3 regions of the Citrobacter pasteurii genome follow, and region 3 is predicted to be linked to each of the others. Evidence: predicted binding sites of a transcription regulator. Region 3 holds the regulator's gene; each other region holds the start of a gene.

Region 1 (4,253 bases), 2.0 Mb from region 3:
AACGGACAGACCAGCGATACCACACGCCATGGTGCGGATAACGTCACGGTCGTGCAGCGCCATCAGAGAGGCTTCGTAGCTGTACTTGTCGTGCATGTAGTGAATAACGTTCAGTGCAGTGACGTACTGTTTAGCCAGCCAATCCATGAAGTGATCCATGCGGTCCATAACTTCGTCGAAGTTCAGAACGTCGCCTTTGATCGGTTCAGATTTAGGACCAACCTGCATTTTCAGTTTTTCATCAACGCCACCGTTGATTGCGTACAGCATGGTTTTCGCCAGGTTTGCACGCGCACCGAAGAACTGCATTTGTTTACCAACAACCATCGGGCTTACGCAGCAAGCGATAGCGTAGTCGTCGTTGTTGAAGTCCGGACGCATCAGGTCATCGTTCTCGTACTGCAGAGAAGAGGTGTCGATGGACACTTTAGCGGCGAATTTCTTGAAGTTCAGAGGCAGTTTTTCAGACCACAGAACAGTGATGTTCGGCTCCGGAGAAGGACCCATGGTGTACAGGGTGTTCAGGAAGCGGAAGCTGTTTTTGGTAACCAGAGTACGGCCATCAACGCCCATACCACCGATTGATTCAGTTGCCCAAATCGGGTCACCGGAGAACAGTTCATCATATTCAGGCGTACGCAGGAAACGAACCATACGCAGTTTCATGACCAGGTGGTCAATCATTTCCTGAGCGTCTTGCTCGGTGATTTTGCCCGCTTTGATATCACGTTCGATGTAAGCATCCAGGAAGGTGGATACGCGACCGAAGGACATTGCTGCACCGTTCTGAGATTTAACCGCGGCCAGGTAGCCGAAGTAAGTCCACTGGATAGCTTCCTGAGCGTTGGTAGCCGGACCAGAGATATCGCAGCCATATTTAGCCGCCATTTCTTTGATCTGACCCAGAGCGCGGTGCTGTTCAGCGATTTCTTCACGCAGACGGATAGTTGCTTCCAGGTTTACGCCGTTTTCCAGATCGGACTGCAGAGAGACGAACTGAGCATATTTGTCTTTCATCAGGTAGTCGATACCGTACAGCGCAACGCGACGGTAGTCACCGATGATACGGCCACGGCCATACGCATCAGGCAGACCAGTCAGAACACCGGATTTACGGCAGTTCAGAATGTCTTTGGTGTAAACATCGAATACGCCCTGGTTGTGGGTTTTGCGGTATTCGGTGAAGATTTTTTTCAGCATCGGGTCCAGTTCGCGATTGTACGCTTTGCAGGAACCTTCAACCATTTTGATGCCGCCAAACGGAATGATCGCACGTTTCAGCGGAGCTTCAGTCTGCAGACCAACAATTTTCTCGAGCGCTTTGTTGATGTAGCCAGCGTCGTGAGAAGTGATGGTAGAAGCAACGGAGGTGTCAAAGTCAACAGGCGCATGAGTGCGGTTTTCCTGTTTAACGCCTTCCATCACGCTGTCCCACAGTGCAGTGGTCGCATCAGTTGCGCCAGCCAGGAAGGACTCGTCACCCTCATATGGAGTGTAGTTTTTCTGAATGAAGTCACGGACGTTTACTTCATTCTGCCAGTCACCTTTGGTAAAACCTTCCCAGGCTGTGGCTAACTTTTCATTAAGCTCGGACATGTAACACCTACCTTCTTAAGTGGATTTTTTATTTACTGCGTGTAATGGGCATCATCAGATTAATGATGATCGTTACCACGCAGGTAAATGACCCAGTATGTCAACCCGACCAACAAACCGCCGCCGATAATGTTACCGATCGTAACCGGAATCAGGTTATCGGTGATGAAATTCATCACGGTCAGGTGAGAAAAATTCTCCGGAGAAGAACCGACAGCGGTCCAGAATTCCGGGGTGGCGAAATCGCGTATTACGATACCCATAGGGATCATAAACATGTTTGCGATACTGTGCTCAAAACCGCTGGCAACGAACATTGCGACCGGTAATACCATGATAAACGCTTTGTCCATCAGGCTGCGGCCAGAGTAGCTCATCCATACCGCCAGGCACACCATCAGGTTAGCCAGAATACCAAGGCTTACAGCTTCAACAAAAGTATGGTGCACTTTGTGGTCGGCAGTTTGCAGGACGTTGAGCCCCCACGCGCCGTTGGCGGTCATATACTCGCCAGAAAGCCACATGAGTAACACAAAAATCAGCGCACCAATCAGGTTACCGACATAAACGTTAAGCCAGTTCTTCGCTAACTGACCCCAGGTAATACGACCACTGGCTTTAGCGACGACAATCAGTACGGTTGAAGTGAAGAGGTCAGCGCCGCAGACAACGCAAAGGATCAGCCCCAGGGAAAAGCAGATACCACCTACCAGCTTTGCCATGCCGAAAGGCATTGTGCCGGTACCGGTTGTGGCAGTGATATAGAAAACAAAGGCAATTGAAATGAACACACCGGCAGTAATTGCCAGATAGAACGTCTTAAGCGGATGTTTCGTTGCTTTATAGACGCCTGCTTCTTCGGCAACTTTGGCCATAGCAGCAGGAAGTATAAGATCAAAAGGGTTGTCAGCTTTCACACTAACTCTCTCTTTATTAAGTCGGCGACGAGATACTAACAAAGCATTATAGATGAGAATTTGATATAGATCATATCTCGCCTGGCTTATAGGCCCGCAAGGCGCATGGTTTTTATGCGATTACGGAGTAACTTGTTGATTATCCATATAAAAATAAATTTTAAAAATTATAAGGTGAGTTGAATTTTTTCTTTTTGTCTCCTGTCAGACAGTTAATTAAAATGGAGTAATTGAGATAAAAAAACACATTAATACGCTATTTTTTTTAATATCAACTACCAATATTTAACCTTGTTTTTACATTTATTTTCCGATTTGACCAAAATAAAAAACAGGGCGCTTAAAGCGCCCCGTAATATATCCCAGACAATATCTTTAGCCTACTTAGCGCAGGCTGACTGTCACTATTTTGACCAATGTGCAGCTTTCGCGCGTTGCAGCTTCTCATAGGCTTTCAGCAGAGACTGATGTGCCGGGAAAGCCTGCAGATCGCTATCAACGGTTTGCAGCCCGTAGAATGGCGCTTCGCCACTCAATGCCGCACTTGCCGCTTCAACCGCCTCGGCACCGTACATGCGGACAAACGCATTCAGATATTGCAGCGGCTGACGATCTTCTTCCTGAGAGAGCAGCAGTAGCGTTTGCAGACAGCGGTAGTAGTTGGCACGTTCAGCGCTAAAGACGGAGGCATTGAATTCCATCGTCCATTCCGTCCAGACCAGCGCCTGCTCCAGGTCGCCACCGGCCAGCGCCAGCATCACTTTTAGCTCGCCAATACGCAGGGTGTACCAACCGTTATCCGCGCCGGTTGCCAGACCAAGCAGTTCGCGTACGCGGGTGAAGTCGTCAAAGCCTTCTTCATCCAGCTGTTCGATCAGATTGAGATAGTCTTCTTTATCCCATTCACTGCCCGGCAGAGAGAGGATGGTGTCACGTAGATGGGCGCCCATGGCGTTGTTGGCTAACCACAGATCTTCAGCCGGGTAGATGTCAGACATTCCCGGAACAATAATACGGCAGGCGTAAACGCTCAGATGCTCATAGTCGGCGATGTAGACTTCCTTATCTTCCGCTTTGAAGATGGCCATCAGGGTGGCGAACTCTTCTTCTGTTGTACCGGAGAAACTCCAGTCAACGAACGGGTAATCGGCATCCTGCTTGAACAGATCCCAGGAGATCAGACCGCTGGAATCGATGAAGTGCGTTTCGAGGTTAGTGTGCTCAGCCACTTCTTCATCGTCGAAGGTTGGGGGAGTGAAGACATCAAGATCTTTCAGACCACGGCCCTGCAACAGTTCAGTGACGGTACGCTCCAGTGCAACACCGAAATCCGGGTGCGCACCGAAAGAGGCAAAACAGGTACCGTTAGCCGGGTTGAACAGTACAACGCAGATAACCGGGTATTTGCCGCCCAGCGAGCCGTCGTATGCGAAGATTGGGAATCCTTCGGCTTCCAGCTTTGCGATGGATTCAACGACTGCCGGGTAACGCGCCATCACTTCGGCCGGAATTTCCGGCAGGCTGATGCTTTCCGCGATAATGCGGTTCTTCACATAGCGCTCAAAAACTTCAGACAGCCCCTGAACGCGGGCTTCATTCGGTGTGTTACCCGCAGACATACCGTTAGATACGTACAGGTTACCGATAATGTTCATCGGAATGTAAACGGTCTGATTATCTGACTGACGGGTAAACGGCAGGCCGCAAACGCCGCGTTCTTCATTGCCGGATTGCAGATCG
Region 2 (4,253 bases), 1.1 Mb from region 3:
AAACCGCTCTGGCGCTGCGGGCCAGAGCGGTATCGACGTTATGCAATCATGCTGATGATCAATACGATAATCAGGCCAACCACGGAGTTCACCAGCTCCAGCAGACCCCAGGTTTTCAGCGTATCCTTCACCGACAGATCAAAGTAGCCTTTGAACAGCCAGAACGAGGCATCGTTGATATGGGTCAGGGTGTTGGAGCCCGCCGCCGTTGCCAGTACCAGTAACGCCGGATCGACGCCCACCAGTTGACCGGTTGCCGGGTCGAGGATGGCGGCGCTGATAATCCCTGCCGCCGTCATGGCGGAGACCACGCCCTGTCCGGTTGCCAGACGAATAAGCACGGTTATCAACCACGCCATGATGTACGGAGAGATATTACCGTGCGACATCAGCATGCCGATGGTATCGCCAATGCCGGTATCAATAATGGTCTGCTTCAGCACGCCACCTGCGCCGATGATCAGGATCACCATGGCGATGCTTTTCACCGCATTTTCAAAGGCGTTCATCACCCACTGCATGTCGTGACCACGCGCGGTACCAAACAGCACGAAGGCGACAACCATGGCGATAAACATCGCAATCGGCGATGAGCCTAAGAAGTTGACCACTTCCCACGCCTGCGTCCCTTTCACCAGCCAGATGTTGGCGATGGTGGTGGAGATCATGATGATTGCCGGGATCAGCGGCACCAGAATAGACACGCCGAAGGAGGGCAGATTGTTCTGGTCAACCGGTACGTCGGCCTTCATGAATGACGGTGTAGGGCGATCGAGGTTGCCGAGGAACTTCGGCAGGATAAGCCCGGCGCAGATCACGCTCGGAATGGTCACCAGAATACCGTAGATGTAGACCATGCCCATGTCTGCGCCGTAAGCGTTAACCAGCGCAACAGGACCCGGCTGTGGTGGGAACAGCGAGTGAGCGGTGGTGGCGGCGGCAACGGCAGGGATCGCCAGCTTGAGGAACGGGATCTTCGCCTCCGCGGCAATGACGATCACCAGCGGCGCCAGCATAATAAATGCCACTTCATAGAACATCGCCAGGCCGAAGATCAGACCAATAATGATCACTGACAGTTGCACATAACGCAGGCCGAGTCGCGCCAGCAGCGTATGGGCAATCTGGTGCGCCGCCCCGGAATCAACCATCAGCTTACCGATGACCGCCCCGAATACCACGATAATCGCCAGCTCACCCAGCGTGCTGCCAAAACCGGATTTCATGGTGTGCAGCAGCTCCATTAAATCCATACCCGCCAGCATGCCGACCGAGAGCGCCGCCAGCAGCAGGGCGACCATCGAGTTTATTTTGAATCTTAGATTGAGCACCAGCATCAGACCGATGCCGAATACGACCCACAGAATATTGAGAACGTGCATATAACGTCTACCTTTATTGGTTGAACCATTATGATTTTGGTTGAGATGTTACATGTATTGGTTAACCATTGATGCGATGAATGTCACATTGCGTTACATGTTTACAGTCTTACCGGGCTGCATGGCCGTAAAATGGCGATCTCATCAGCATAAATCGTGATGTGGTTAACCAATTTTAAGCCTTAGGTTGACATGTCATACCAAAAGGAGGAATTTATGTGCCATATCGTCGAGTCCATAACGTAACGAGGAATAAAACATGGAACAGACATGGCGCTGGTATGGTCCTAACGATCCGGTCACCTTAGCGGATGTACGTCAGGCGGGTGCCACAGGCGTTGTCACCGCCTTGCACCATATCCCGAACGGGGAAGTGTGGACAGTTGATGAGATCCAAAAGCGCAAAGCCATTGTCGAGCAGGCGGGCCTGGTCTGGTCGGTCGTCGAAAGCGTACCGATCCACGAAGACATTAAAACCCGTTCCGGCAACTATCTGCGGTGGATCGCCAACTACCAGCAAAGCCTGCGTAACCTGGCTCAGTGCGGTATTCGTACCGTGTGCTACAACTTCATGCCGGTTCTCGACTGGACCCGTACCGACCTGGAATACGTCCTGCCGGACGGCTCCAAAGCGCTGCGTTTTGACCAGATCGAGTTTGCCGCCTTTGAGCTGCATATCCTCCAGCGTCCGGGCGCGGAAGCGGATTACACCGCCGAAGAGATTGCTCAGGCGAATGAACGCTTCGCCACCATGAGCGATGAAGACAAAGCACGTCTGACCCGCAACATCATCGCCGGTCTGCCGGGCGCGGAAGAGGGCTACACCCTCGACCAGTTCCGCCAGCATCTGGCGCGCTATAAAGATATCGATAAAGCCGCGCTGCGTGAGAATTTCGCCGTCTTCCTGAAGGCGATTATTCCGGTGGCGGAAGAAGCTGGCGTACGTATGGCGGTACACCCGGACGATCCGCCGCGCCCGATCCTTGGCCTGCCGCGCATTGTTTCCACCGTGGAAGATATGCAGTGGATGGTCGATACGGTCAACAGCATGGCGAACGGTTTCACCATGTGTACCGGCTCCTACGGCGTTCGGGCGGATAACGATCTGGTCGACATGATCAAACAATTTGGCCCCCGCATTTACTTCACCCATCTGCGCTCCACGCTGCGTGAAGATAACCCGAAAACCTTCCATGAGGCGGCGCATCTGAATGGCGATGTCGACATGTACGAAGTGGTGAAAGCGATCGTTGAAGAAGAGCAACGCCGTAAGGCCGAGGGTAAAGAGGATCTGATCCCGATGCGTCCGGACCATGGCCACCAGATGCTGGACGATCTGAAAAAGAAAACCAACCCAGGCTACTCCGCGATTGGTCGCCTGAAAGGGCTGGCGGAAGTGCGCGGCGTTGAGATGGCTATCCAGCGCGCTTTCTTCAGCCGCTAAAGCGAGTTGCCGGCCACCTGTCTGGCCGGCGTTTTTCTTTTCTCATCCGTTGGCCTTTCAACGGGTTCTGGAGTTCACGATGACAACGACAATTGCCAATAGCGACCTGCCGGTTGCGCGCCCTGCATGGGACAGCTCGCGCCTGCAATCCCGCATTGTTCACCTGGGATGCGGCGCTTTTCACCGCGCGCATCAGGCGCTGTACACCCATCATTTGCTGGAAACCACCGACAGCGACTGGGGGATCTGTGAAGTTAACCTGATGCCGGGTAACGACTGCGTACTGATTGAAAATCTGCGCAAGCAGCAACTGCTGTATACCGTGGCGGAAAAAGGCGCGGACAACACCGTGCTGAAAGTGATCGGCTCAATGAAAGAAGCGCTGCACCCGGATCTTGACGGCTGTGACGGTATTTTACAGGCGATGGCGCGCCCGCAGACGGCAATTGTTTCGCTGACGGTCACCGAAAAAGGCTACTGCACCGATGCGGCCAGCGGTCAGTTAGATCTCAATAACCCGCTGATTAAACACGATCTGGCGAACCCGACCGCGCCGAAATCGGCGATTGGTTACATCGTACAAGCGCTGTACCTGCGCCGTGAGCAGGGGCTGGCGGCCTTTACCGTGATGTCCTGCGATAACGTGCGTGAAAATGGGCATGTGGCGAAAGTCGCGGTACTGGGGCTGGCGCAGGCGCGCGACCCGCAACTGGCGCAGTGGATTGAAGCTAATGCGACTTTCCCGTGCACTATGGTCGACCGCATTGTTCCGGCGGCAACGCCGGAAACGTTGCAGGAGATTGCCGACCAGTTGGGCGTTTACGATCCATGCGCTATCGCCTGTGAACCGTTCCGTCAGTGGGTAATTGAAGACAATTTTGTCAACGGTCGTCCTGACTGGGACAAGGTTGGCGCCCAGTTCGTGGCCGACGTGGTGCCGTTTGAAATGATGAAACTGCGCATGCTCAACGGCAGCCACTCTTTCCTCGCGTATCTGGGCTATCTCGGCGGCTATGAAACTATCGCCGATACCATGACCAATCCGGCGTACCGCAAAGCGGCGTTTGCGCTGATGATGCAGGAGCAGGCGCCGACGCTCTCGATGCCAGAAGGCACCGATCTCAACGCCTACGCGACGCTGCTGATCGAGCGATTCAGCAACCCGTCTCTGCGCCATCGTACATGGCAGATTGCGATGGACGGCAGCCAGAAACTGCCGCAGCGCCTGCTGGACCCGGTACGTCTGCATCTGCAAAACGCCAGCGGCTGGCGTCACCTGGCGCTGGGCGTGGCGGGCTGGATGCGCTACACCCACGGTGTGGATGAGCAGGGGCAGGCCATTGATGTTGTCGACCCAATGCTGGCTGAATTCCAGTGCATTAACCAACAGTACCAGGGAGCCGAGCGTGTGACGGCGCTGCTGGGGC
Region 3 (4,253 bases):
TCAGGCAGCCAGTGATCGTATCGATAAACCGCGGCACGATAAACTGTTCCCCGTTCAGCGTCAGCAGTTGCAGGGTATATACCGCGGTGACCGTAAAGCCGACGGTAGCCCAGCCGTAGTTTTTGCGGATGGTCAGATAACTCACCAGGGTTATCAGCAGCATGCCTGCCAGCGTGTAACCTTCCTGAATATGAAAGTGCAGCGTAACACCTGCAATCACCAGGCCGACAAGCGTGCCCACCGAGCGGTGTAAAATACGCACCCGGGTTGCCCCGTAGCCATTTTGCGTGACGAACAGGATTGTCATCAAAATCCAGTAGGGTTTGGGCAGGTGTAAGGCGCTGCCCATCAGGCTGGCAATGCTCAACATGACGCTGATGCGTCCGGCATTACGCAGCGCCGGGGATTTCAACGACAGATAGCTTTTCAGGGCAGGGATCAGCGGCAGCCGACGCTGCTTGTCAGCCATTAAATCCCGTGCATACAGCGGGCGCTGGGTGCGTAGCACGCGGGCAATACGGCTGAAGTGCCAGTAGCAAAATTGTCCTACCGGATTGTCCGGATGCTGGTTGGCGATTTTTTCCAGCGTGCCAATTTGTTTATCCATTGAAAAACGCGTCGGCAAGCGGTGATACAAAATGTCATCAGCCAGAACGCGAAGGCGTTCGGCGACGGTGCGCGCATTCCAGCGAATCACCTGTTCGGCGTGGCTACGTTCGACCAGCTTTTGCACCTCTTCCGGCTGGTGGAGGCTAACGGAAATATGTTCCTGTAGATCGAGCGCCTCCTGAAAGGCACGTAGCAGGCGCTTATAATCGTTGTTGCGATGTGCCGACAGCATATGCATTTGCTGATAGCACTGGGTAATCAAATCCACCGCTTTTTGTTGGCGTACCAGTAGGGGAGGCAGCGCTTTTTCGGGATCGGCATGCTGGGTCAGCAGGCTGTACTTGGCCTCACAGTAATCGGCTAATTCGCGGTACAACAAACTGAGCGATTCGCGCAGCGGCTGCTCGCGCCACATCCAGAACCAGAACCAGTTGAACAGGCCGTACCATACTGTCCCCAGCGCATAGATCAGCAGTGGCTCCCAGACGGGCATGTTGCCGGCCAGACTCAGTGTGAAAATCGCCGCGATCAGCGAGGCGGGCAGAAGTCGCGCATGTAACGGGCTTAGCTCGGCGGTCACACCGAGAATCAGCGTCAGGCCGGTGAGGATCAGCGGCAGCGGTATAGTCTGTGCCAGCAGTAACTGCATAATCAGGCTGCAGCCGGCAAACAGCGACGCGCCTATAACCAAACGTTTGAAAAAGCGCTTATGCGGGGTATCAAGACCGGCAATATTGCAGCAGGCAGGGACGAGGGAGAATAAGAGCCCCAGATGAAGCTGACCGATGATCAGACCGACAGCCACAGGTAAACATAGCACCAGCGTCTGTCGTAGTGCGTAGTTGATCTCGGGGTGATAAATCAGTCTTCGCCACATCGGAGCAAACAAAAATGGCGCATTACTACGTAACACGCCATGTCGATGGGATTAACGCGTGCCGTAGACGACGATGGTCTTACCATGCGCGGAGATCAGATTCTGATCTTCCAGCATTTTCAGGATACGACCAACGGTTTCACGGGAACAGCCAACGATCTGGCCAATTTCCTGACGGGTGATTTTAATCTGCATGCCGTCCGGGTGAGTCATTGCGTCAGGCTGTTTCGCCAGATTCAGCAGAGTCTGGGCGATACGACCAGTTACGTCGAGGAAGGCAAGGTTGCCTACTTTTTCAGACGTTACCTGCAGACGACGAGCCATCTGAGAAGACAGACGCATCAGAATATCTGGGTTGACCTGGATTAATTGGCGAAATTTTTTGTAGGAAATTTCAGCGACTTCACATGCGGTTTTGGCACGTACCCAGGCGCTACGTTCCTGGCCTTCTTCGAAGAGGCCTAATTCACCAATAAAATCGCCCTGATTCAGATAAGAGAGGATCATTTCTTTCCCTTCTTCATCTTTGATCAGCACTGCCACTGAGCCTTTAACGATGTAATACAACGTTTCCGCTTTTTCACCCTGGTGAATCAGCGTGCTCTTCGATGGGTACTTATGAATATGGCAATGAGACAAGAACCATTCGAGAGTCGGGTCTGTTTGCGGTTTGCCAAGCACCATGCGCGGTTATCCTCTGTTATAAGCTGTCTCCAGAGCCAAAAAACAACCTGTCTCTGGGTTTGCAAAAATGTGCTTCCCGCTACCTGGGAAGGGGGCTGTCAATACGTGCGACGGCCTGTAATGTGATGTCCTCTGCATACATGCAGTACGTCAATGTATTACTGTAGCATCCTGACTGTTTTAGCATAGCTTTCGCCGTGTGTCTCCTGGTGTCTCGCTTCAGCATGACGCAGGTCGCCTTCCGTTGCGAGAATTGTTATGTACGCGTAATCTGTCAGGAAAATTGAAACATTGGAGTTACGAAATATGCAAGCGCGTGTAAAGTGGGTTGAGGGGCTAACCTTCCTCGGTGAGTCCGCCTCAGGCCACCAAATTTTGATGGACGGTAACTCTGGTGATAAAGCGCCGAGTCCGATGGAGATGGTGTTAATGGCGGCAGGGGGGTGTAGCGCCATTGATGTGGTGTCGATCCTGCAAAAGGGTCGTCAGGATGTCACCAACTGCGAAGTGAAGCTCACCTCTGAGCGTCGTGAAGAAGCGCCGCGTCTGTTTACCCACATTAACCTGCATTTCATCGTAACGGGTCGCGACCTGAAAGATGCTTCCGTCGCGCGTGCGGTAGATCTTTCGGCGGAAAAATATTGCTCCGTGGCGCTGATGCTGGAAAAGGCGGTGAATATCACCCATTCCTATGAAGTGGTTGCCGCGTAATTGCTGATGCCGGATGGCGGCGTTGCCTTATCCGGCCTACAGGGTGATGTTGAGTCGTAGGCCCGATAAGCGAAGCGCCATCGGGCGCTTTCCACATATCACTCTATCTTTTTGCCTTCCATCAGGCGCTGGACCAGCGGCAGCATAATCAATTCCATCGCCAGACCCATTTTTCCGCCCGGTACGACCAACGTATTGATATGCGAAATGAATGAGCCCTGCAGCATCGCCAGTAGCCACGGGAAGTCGATCCCTTCCAGATTACGAAAATGAATCACGACAAAGCTTTCATCGAGTGACGGAATGCTCTTGGCGGCAAAGGGATTAGAGGTGTCGACGGTCGGTACGCGCTGGAAGTTGATATGCGTACGGGAAAACTGTGGCGTGATGTAATTGATGTAATCGTCCATTGAGCGCACCACCGAATCCATCACCGCTTCGCGCGAGTGTCCACGCTCGCTGGTATCGCGGGTCAGCTTCTGGATCCACTCCAGGTTGACGATCGGCACCACGCCAACCAGCAGATCGACATGCCGCGCCACATTTTGTTGCGGGGTTACTACGCCGCCGTGCAATCCTTCATAGAACAGGACATCCGTCGGTTCAGGCAGCGGCTGCCAGGGGGTAAATGTTCCCGGAACCTGATTCCACGGTACGGCCTCATCATAGGTGTGCAGGTATTTACGCGACTGACCTTTGCCCGTCTGGCCGTATTCAATGAAGGTTTGCTCCAGCAGACCGAAGTCGTTAGCTTCGGGGCCGAAGTAGCTGATATGCCGCCCTGCATCGCGTGCTTTGCGAATCGCCATGTCCATCTCCGGACGGGTATAGCGGTGAAAACTGTCACCTTCCACCTCGGCGGCGCGCAGATTTAACTGTGCGAAAATTTTACGAAACGCGAGGCTGGTGGTGGTGGTCCCCGCGCCGCTGGATCCTGTTACCGCAATCACCGGATGTTTGGCAGACATAACAACTCCATAAACAGGTTGGTTTTTTATTATAGTCAGCCGTCGACAACCGATTATTCGCGAAACTGTTTCCGCGGCATAATGTTGACCGTTTCATGCAGTTCTGACCATACCAGGATGGCTTCGCCAGATTGTAACTGGCGTCTGACGTCGGCGACTTTTTGTTCGAGCGAGCGTTCATGTTCACCATAATCGGTGCCTTCGCGCAAGACAAAGCTTTCAATCAGGTTGTCCAGCGCGTCCGGGGAGATGTCTTGCCAGGGAATCATCATGATGATGCCTCCAGATATGTTGTCAGCCAGTCGGGAATACGGGATTCCAGCCACATCTCAGGGCGACGTAACGTGCCGCCAATAAATCCGACGTGTCCACCGTGCTCGGTGAGTTGATACTCCACCTGCGGG

The links. Region 3 encodes CRP, which controls carbon source genes, mostly activating them, when cyclic AMP is high. Its sites were predicted from a motif close to ATGTGANNNNNNTCACAT; they were not measured.
Region 1: a site for CRP is predicted at 2,572-2,589, ahead of focA (formate transporter FocA). Genes of this name have one in related genera too.
Region 2: a site for CRP is predicted at 1,454-1,471, ahead of uxuA (mannonate dehydratase). Genes of this name have one in related genera too.

What each region holds. Positions count from the first base shown of each region.
Region 1 covers NZ_CP077262.1:3,531,470-3,535,722, reverse strand. The annotation lists gene pflB (formate C-acetyltransferase) at 1-1,596, opposite strand, end outside; gene focA (formate transporter FocA) at 1,656-2,513, opposite strand; gene ycaO (30S ribosomal protein S12 methylthiotransferase accessory factor YcaO) at 2,918-4,253, opposite strand, start outside.
Region 2 covers NZ_CP077262.1:4,511,629-4,515,881, reverse strand. The annotation lists gene gntP (gluconate permease GntP) at 39-1,382, opposite strand; gene uxuA (mannonate dehydratase) at 1,642-2,826, shown strand; gene I6L54_RS21775 (fructuronate reductase) at 2,906-4,253, shown strand, end outside.
Region 3 covers NZ_CP077262.1:659,071-663,323, forward strand. The annotation lists gene I6L54_RS03155 (YccS/YhfK family putative transporter) at 1-1,486, opposite strand, end outside; gene crp (cAMP-activated global transcriptional regulator CRP) at 1,538-2,170, opposite strand; gene I6L54_RS03165 (OsmC family protein) at 2,477-2,881, shown strand; gene I6L54_RS03170 (phosphoribulokinase) at 2,980-3,849, opposite strand; gene I6L54_RS03175 (YheU family protein) at 3,903-4,121, opposite strand; partial or broken gene I6L54_RS03180 (hydrolase) at 4,118-4,253, opposite strand, start outside.